Regions from separate parts of the Proteus sp. CA142267 genome, predicted to be linked through region 2. Evidence: predicted binding sites of a transcription regulator. Region 2 holds the regulator's gene; the other holds the start of a gene.
The links. The regulator LexA, encoded in region 2, represses DNA repair genes until DNA is damaged. The targets are predictions, from matches to a motif close to TNCTGTATGTACATACAGNA.
Positions count from the first base shown of each region.

Region 1: the regulator LexA is predicted to act here: its motif matches at 2,038-2,057, upstream of C0T34_RS06955 (DNA translocase FtsK 4TM domain-containing protein).

Region 1 covers NZ_QPMG01000002.1:263,593-268,038, forward strand. The annotation lists gene trxB (thioredoxin-disulfide reductase) at 1-953, opposite strand, end outside; gene lrp (leucine-responsive transcriptional regulator Lrp) at 1,498-1,992, shown strand; gene C0T34_RS06955 (DNA translocase FtsK 4TM domain-containing protein) at 2,125-4,446, shown strand, end outside.
Region 2 covers NZ_QPMG01000015.1:24,107-28,552, forward strand. The annotation lists gene plsB (glycerol-3-phosphate 1-O-acyltransferase PlsB) at 1-1,824, opposite strand, end outside; gene C0T34_RS17420 (diacylglycerol kinase) at 1,955-2,326, shown strand; gene lexA (transcriptional repressor LexA) at 2,454-3,065, shown strand; gene zur (zinc uptake transcriptional repressor Zur) at 3,270-3,800, opposite strand; gene ssb1 (single-stranded DNA-binding protein SSB1) at 4,004-4,446, opposite strand, start outside.

The DNA of each region.
Region 1 (4,446 bases), on a different contig from region 2:
GATTTTAGTGCGTCTAAGTAACGTTCTGCATCTAAAGCAGCCATACAGCCTGTGCCAGCAGAGGTAATTGCTTGACGATAAATGTGATCCATTACGTCACCAGCTGCAAAAACACCCTCGATAGAGGTTTGTGTTGCATTACCTTGAGTACCTGATTGTACTTTGATGTAACCGTTGTCTAATTCTAATTGACCGTCAAAAATAGCGGTGTTAGGGCTATGTCCAATTGCAATAAAGACACCCATAACATCTAATTCTTCGGTTTTATCACTCTTAGTGTCTTTTAAGCGAACTTTCGTTACACCCATATCGTCGCCAAGAACTTCGTCTAAGGTACGATCAGTATGCAAAATAATATTGCCACTGTTTACTTTATCCATTAAACGGTTAATTAAGATCTTTTCAGAACGGAAAGAATCACGACGGTGGATCAGATGAACTTCTGATGCAATATTAGCTAAATAAAGAGCTTCTTCTACTGCCGTATTTCCGCCACCGACAACAGCGACTTTTTGGTTACGATAGAAAAATCCATCACAGGTTGCACAAGCAGAAACGCCTCGGCCTTTAAAGGATTCTTCTGAAGGTAAACCGATATAGCGTGCAGAAGCACCCGTTGCGATAATTAATGCGTCACAAGTGTATTCTTGTTCATCACCAAATAGGCGGAATGGGCGGTTTTTCAGATCGACTTTATTAATATGGTCAGAGATAATCTCTGTATTAAATTTCTCAGCGTGCTGAAACATGCGGTCCATTAATCCAGGACCTGTTAGCCCCTCAGGGTCTCCGGGCCAGTTTTCGACTTCTGTTGTTGTTGTCAGCTGACCACCTTTTTCAACACCCGTAATCAGTACTGGTTCTAAGTTTGCTCTTGCAGCATAAACGGCGGCGGTATAACCCGCAGGGCCTGAACCTAAAATAATAAGTTTGCTATGTTTGATGGTGCTCATGTATACCTCATCTCTGATTAGGCGTGATGCGAATTGAGGGATTGTAGGAGAAATAAGACGTTAAAAAAAGCCAATGACGAGAAATAGACATAATATTTTAGCTATTTTAGCAATAGTTAATACTAATATAGTTTAATAATTATAGAGTTATATTGGGCTAACATCATCGAATTAACCTGAAACATTTTGCTTTACAATTGATGTTTATCTTGCGTATATAGATAATAACATAGCGCCTTGTTCTGATTTTTACTCATTTGCTTTGACAATCCGCTGTACATTTGCGAAAACATGATTGTTAAAGATAATTATCCTCGGATGTTATACGTAATATTTTTTAGACAGACAGGGTATCGGATAGTTACTTTATGATATTTGCTAATGAGTATTTGGATAAAATAGAACTTTTATCCGGCATTAAAAGAAAATAGATTGGTAGTTTGCTCTGACCGTTTGATACCGAAGTTTCGACAGTGATGCTGATGGTGTACAGGTATGGGTATAGGAAAATAAAGTAAGAGAAAAAGAGAAAGAGAGTATAGAGATGATTGATAATAAAAAACGTCCGGGTAAAGATCTTGATAGAATAGACCGGAATATTCTAAATGAACTTCAAAAAGATGGTCGTATTTCAAACGTTGAGCTATCTAAACGTGTAGGCTTATCACCAACGCCTTGTTTAGAGCGTGTTCGTCGTTTAGAGCGCCAAGGATTTATTTCTGGTTATACTGCACTGTTAAATCCACATTACTTAGATGCATCATTATTAGTATTTGTGGAAATCACACTAAACCGTGGTGCACCAGATGTTTTTGAACAATTCAATATGGCTGTTCAGAAACTTGAAGAAATCCAAGAATGTCATTTAGTTTCTGGTGATTTTGACTATCTGTTGAAAACTCGTGTACCTGATATGTCCGCTTACCGTAAATTACTAGGTGAAACACTGTTACGTCTTCCAGGTGTTAATGACACACGTACATACGTGGTTATGGAAGAAGTTAAACAAAGCAACCGCCTTGTAATTAAAACTCGCTAAGCCAACTTAATAGGTTGGTGCAAAGCAGGAAAAAGTTAGGTACACTCCTGTTTATGCATACAGTTTCAACGCTGGGACATCTCAGCGTTGTTCCGTTTTAATTCACCCTAAGTTAAACCTGGAGAGCCCTCTTTGAGCCAGGAATATACAGAAGATAAAAATATTCGTTTAACAAAGATAAGCAACCGTCGCCGTATTTGGGAGGCTATTCTCATCCTTATCGGCATTGGCGCTGTCTTTTTAATGGTTTCATTACTTAGCTTTCATCCCTCTGATCCTAGCTGGTCACAAACCACTTGGAATGAGCCTATCCAGAATTTAGGCGGCAGTATCGGAGCATGGTTAGCTGATATTCTATTTTCTGCATTTGGTTTACTTGCCTATGCAATTCCTGTCGTCGTGGTTTTTGGGTGCTGGAATTCTCTACGCTACCAACAAAACCGTGAATACACCGACTTCTTTTCCCTTGCACTTCGCACGATTGGTGCCTTGGCTCTGATCTTTACCTCTTGTGCATTAGCTGATCTTAATTTTGATGATATCTATAATTTTAGCTCTGGTGGTGTAATTGGAAGCTTGTTTAGCAAAGCTCTATTGCCGTGGTTTAATGTTTTAGGCGCTACTCTTGCCCTGTTATCTGTTTGGGCTATTGGTTTTACTCTGTTTACTGGTTGGTCTTGGTTAACAATCACAGAAAAAATTGGTGCCGTTATTTTGGGAAGTGTTGGTTTTATTACCAATAGAGGCCAAAATGAAGCTGATTACGCAGATGAAGAAGAGGAAGATGACACTCAAGATGTTGCTACAGAAATAGCTGAAAATTCAAATCAAAAAGAAAATCAGCAATCTGAATTAGGAACAGAAGAGAGTGATGATATTTTATTTTCTGCACCTTCAGCACTTGAACTAGCTCGTCAGCAAGAGATAGACACGTTGCAATCTAAAGCAGAAAAAGAAGATGATTTACCATCTTTCTCTGCAACAAATGATATAGCAGATGAACATGTACAAACATTGGCGCAACCAGCTCCTCTTATGTCAGCACCAGTTTCGCAACCAAGTGATACAGAAGAACCAGAACATTATCGTTTTGATATTCCAGAAGCATTCTTGAAAAAAGAAGCTCAATCGGAAATTAATGCTCCTCAACGTCCTACTTATTCCTCAATACCAGAAGAAAGTACACCTTCTGTAATGCCGTTTGTTGAAAATGAACCTATGGTACAGCCATCATCTGTATCAACAGATAGCTTTATGCCGACTGGCAGAGGAGCAGAACCTACATTCTCTCTAGCACCTGATACAGATTCTTTAACGCAAGCAGCTACGGTGGCAGCAGGTGTGGCGACTAGTGCTCTTGTTAGCCATGGCTCTCAAGTTAAACAAGGATTAGGCCCTGAGTTACCTCGCCCAAATCCAGTGCGATTGCCTACACGTCGTGAGCTTTATGGCATTCATATTCCTTCACAGCGTGAAGCCGAATTACGTCGTCGTGAAGAGGCTGTTCAATCTGAACCTGAAGATGAGTTAGCTGATATTCAAGAACAAGCTAATTTTGAACAAGAGTTGCGCCAGCAATTCCTCGAACAGCAACGTGAACGTTATGGTGAAAACGATAGTACTGATCCTGAAGATATTATTGAGCCTCATCAGCCAAGTGTCACAACACCAATATCTTCATTTAGTCATCGACAAGATGATTATAGTGATGAGCCAACAGTTACCGCGAATATATTCTCTTCCACAGAAGAAAATAACAACGATATTGATGAAGATGAGCAATATCAGCAACAGTTGGCAGCACAATTTAAGCAACAATTGCAGGATCGTTATGGCGATGATGTTTCGTTAGATGATGACGAAGATGAGGTTTTACCTCAAATATCGACACCAGCGCCTTCATTGCAAGCAACAACGGGTTATCAACCTCATATTCAACATTCGTTTGCCTCACAATCAGCGCAGCCGACACAAACTATTGAGAAAAAAGTTGAATACCCAGCCAGCAATGCATTTTTACAAATTTCACCTCGAGATGAAGAAGAGGAAGAGTACAGCCCTAAAATTGAGCTAGAAAGAGAGCTCACTGCATTAGAGGCATTCTCACCAATTGATGATCTATTGGATGAAGATCCGATAGAGCCAGTATTTACACCGATTGTTTCTGAACCTGTTACACCACAAGCAGCGCCTCAATCACGTATTGAGCCACAGCCTAATATAGCGCAGCATTTTGCACAGCAACAGCAACAGCAACAGCAACAGCAACAGCAACAGCAACAGCAACAATCTTTAATTCATCCATTATTGATGCGTAATGATAGGCCGTTGCAAAAGCCAACAACACCAATGCCTTCTCTGGATTTACTAACAACGCCGCCAGTAGAAGATGAGCCTGTTGATATGTTTGAGCTTGAGCGTATTGGTAAACTTATTGAAGCGCGTCTTAATGAT
Region 2 (4,446 bases):
CATTAATACCGCACTTTCACGAGGGAGCACCACAATATCACCTAGGCTGTCTTTTTCGACTTGGAATTTATCTGATTGCAACGCGTGTTCTAATAAGGCTTCAGCATTTTTATCAGACACAATCATGTCTGTCGAATAAGGCACATTGCGTAATAATTGCAGATAACAATCGACTTGCTCTAATAGTTGCTCTCTAGTGAGAGCACGCTGACGTGATGCCAACAAGGCTGTTGAAACAAGGTTGATTGCATTAATAGACGCCGCATTATTGATATGAACCATAATATTATCGGCCAGTGTGCTTACTGTTGGGTTTAACCAACTTGGGCGTTGTGGCTCAATTGGGTCAATATCATCACGCCATTGTGGAACAGCCTGATTTAAGTATTGGACAACAGAAATCGGTTCACCAAAGTTCACATAGCCTTGACCAAGGTTACGTAATTTACGTAATCCTCTGACCATCTGCATAAAGCCTTCTTTCTCTTTTGTTGCGCCACGTAACTCTTTGGCATAGGTTGCCACTTCCATAACGTGTTCATATCCAATGTAAATTGGAACAACAGAGATAGGGCGTGTTTCACCGCGTAACATGGCTTGTACAGTCATTGAAAGTGTTCCTGTTTTAGGATCTAACAATCGACCGGTACGAGAACGTCCACCTTCAACGAAATATTCAATCGAGTAGCCACGTGTAAATAGCTCACCTAAATATTCGCGGAAAATGGTGGAGTAAAGCTTGTTACCTTTAAAGGTTCTTCGGATAAAGAAAGCCCCTAAACGGCGGAAAATAGGCCCTGCTGGCCAGAAATTGAGGTTAATACCTGCCGCAATATGTGGTGGTACTAAACCTTGGTGATAAAGCACATAAGAAAGTAGTAAGTAGTCCATGTGGCTACGGTGACAAGGAACATAAACGATTTCATGCCCATCTTGTGCGAGTTTACGTACTCGCTCGGCATTATAAACGTTGATACCTTGGTAGAGCTTATTCCATGTCCAACTTAATACGCGATCACTAATACGCACCGCTTCATATGAGAAATTAGCTGCAATTTCCTCCATGATATCTGTGGCATTTTTACGCGCTTTATCAAGTGAGATTTTCTTCGCTTTTGATTCATCTTCAATCGCTTTTTCAATGGCTTTCGATGAGAGCAATTTATTGAAGAGATCTTGGCGTGCTGGCAATTTTGGACCAACAGCCGCTAAACGCTGACGTGAAAAGTGGATACGCGCAACACGCGCAAGTTTTCGAGCTATACTGGTGTCAGTACCGTGTTCGTTCGCCATTTCACGCATTGAAACAGTGGGTGAAAAACGAACAAAGCTATCACGACCTAACCAGAGGATAGCGATAAATTTTTGGATACCGTTAAGCACACGTAAATGTGGAACGCCATTATGGCCTTCACGACCTGGAGAGCGTCCAAACATCACGGAAACCGGCAACATCTCGATATCAAGATGTGGGTTATTACGATGTGCATCAAGATAAGCGTGGAATGTCTTCACGGAATCTTTACGAGGATCGGGCGAGTAGTAACGGAATACTCTTGGGCCGTCATCAATAAAGACATATGCAGGAAGCTTAGTTCCACTGATTTCGATAGGTTGCAGCGGATCAGGCAATCCTAAAGAGAGACACTGCTGTCGTAATGTCAGTAAGTCCGCCTTTGAATGATAAGGCAGAACATAAAGGAAAGATCGCGACGTATCTAACCCTAATTCAGCGATAGGATCAGTCGGAACTCGTTTGCTTTTTACCAATAATTTTAGTGGTAAATTCAATGTGTTATAATATAGTTTACGCCAAGCTGACATAAATAGTTGTAGCCTCTTATTAGCAATACTTCGAAAGCATAACAGAAAGTCTTTCGTAGATCTGTGGTGCTGTGACAATATTAATAGAGAAAAGTGGCAAAATAATCGTTTGTTTTCGATAGAGTTTATTATGGCTAATCAAAATAAAGGTCTTACCCGAATCATCAAAGCCGGTGGCTATTCATACAAAGGCATTCGTGCCGCTTGGATTAATGAAGCCGCTTTTAGACAAGAAGCAATTGTGACCTTGGTTGCAATTATCCTTTCATTTTTCATCGATGTCAGTGGTCTAGAGCGCATTTTACTCATTGGTTCCGTTGTATTGGTTGTGATCTTGGAACTAGTAAATAGTGCAATAGAAGCCGTTGTCGATCGAATTGGATCTGAATACCACGAATTATCCGGACGTGCAAAAGATATGGGTTCTGCCGCCGTTCTGATCGCTATTATATTGGGATTATTTACTTGGGTAACCATTCTTTGGGGGCATTTCTTCGCATAAAGTTAAAAAATTCGATTTTTGTCGAAAAATAATCCAAAGATGCGTGTTTTATATTCATTTAAGGTTTCAAATCGTCATATACCTGTATATACTCACAGTCTGACTGTATAAACAAACAGGGGGCGGAATGAAAGCATTAACTGCAAGGCAGCAGCAGGTTTACGATTTGGTTCGTGATCACATTTCGCAAACGGGTATGCCACCAACACGGGCTGAAATAGCTTCCCAACTTGGGTTTCGCTCACCAAATGCGGCAGAAGAGCACTTAAAAGCTCTTGCTCGTAAAGGCGTGATAGAAATTGTCTCTGGTGCGTCCAGAGGTATCCGTTTGCTAATGGAAGAAGAGCCAGAAGGACTGCCATTAATTGGGCGAGTCGCTGCTGGTGAACCACTTTTAGCGCAAGAGCATATTGAAAGCCACTATCAAGTTGACCCAATGCTATTTAAACCAAGTGCAGATTTTTTATTGCGCGTTAATGGTATGTCAATGAAAGATATTGGCATTATGGATGGTGATTTACTTGCTGTGCATAAAACGCAAGATGTTCACAACGGGCAAGTTATTGTGGCTCGTATCGAAGATGAAGTGACAGTAAAGCGCTTTAAGAAAAGCGGTAATAAAATTGAACTTCATGCAGAAAACCCAGAATTTTCACCTATTATCGTCGATTTACGCGAACAAAGCTTTACTGTGGAAGGTTTAGCAGTAGGGGTTATTCGTAACGGCGAATGGCTGTAATTTGTACCAACGTAAGTCAATACAACTTATTTTATAAAGATGCAGATGATATGTAAGACCACAAAATCATCTGCATTTTTTTATTTCTAATTTGTATAAAAAAACACCATTTCACTACAAATGTAATTACAATATGATGTGTTTTAATTACGGAGGTGCTTATGACAACGATACAAGTCACCTGGCTTTTTGTATTTTATAAGCTCAACGAGGCTTATAGTCGCCGGTTTTTTTCTGCTTAAGGTTATCATCCATACTGTGATCATGATGGCAACCTTCAGGATGTGTACACTCTTGTGCTTCGTGGCACTGTGAACATAATCCATGAATTTCTATGACGCTATGTCGTAAATGAAATCCACTCTCTTTTGCTAGTAATGAAATTGCATCTTCAATTTTATGGCTATTCTTTTCAGTGACAGATAAACAACGGTCACAAATTAGCATTACTGACGTATGTTCAACATCATCAAAATGATGACAAAGTACATAACTGTTGGTGGATTCTATTTTATGGATAAATCCTTGCTCAAGTAAAAATTCTAACCCACGATAGACAGTAGGTGGTTTTGCTTGTGGCTCAACTTGGCGTAATAAATCCAATAAATCATATGCGCTGATAGCAGAAGGTTGCTGCATTATCAGACGTAATACTGCCAGACGTTGTGAAGTCAGGCGAACACCTCGTTTCTGGCAGATCTTTTCTGCCTGAGCGAGCAATTTCTCTTCATTCATGGGGATAAGATGCTCTCAGACGTTGTTAATGACACAGATCCTATCATATTTTTCAAGAGTAAACCTTTGTGTAAAGTGGGGTTTTGTGAAAATAACTGTGGTATTACGTCCTTTTTAAAAGTATCTGTTGTTAGAACAAAAAACCCAGCTTGAGCTGGGTTAATTTTTTAAGTGATTTTAGATAAATTGTTCTCAAGTAACTATCAGAACGGAATATCGTCATCAAAATCCATTGGTGGTTCATTGTTTGGCGCTGGTGCGGCAGCTGGTTGTTGTGCTGGGCGAGATTGTGCACCACCGCTAAATTGTTGTGATGCTTGTGGCTGTTGTGGTTGACCCCAACCGCCTTGACCACCTTGAGAAGGTGCGCCATCTTGGCCACCACGGCCGCCTAACATCTGCATTGAGCCACCAATGTTAACAACAACTTCAGTGCTATATCTGTCTTGACCACTTTGGTCTTGCCATTTACGTGTTTGTAACTGACCTTCGATATACACTTGTGAACCTTTACGCAGATATTCGCCCGCAATTTCCGCTAATTTGCCGAAAATTACCACACGGTGCCACTCGGTTTTTTCTTTCATTTCACCGGTTTGTTTATCGCGCCAGCTTTCTGATGTTGCCAGTGTTAGATTGGCAACTG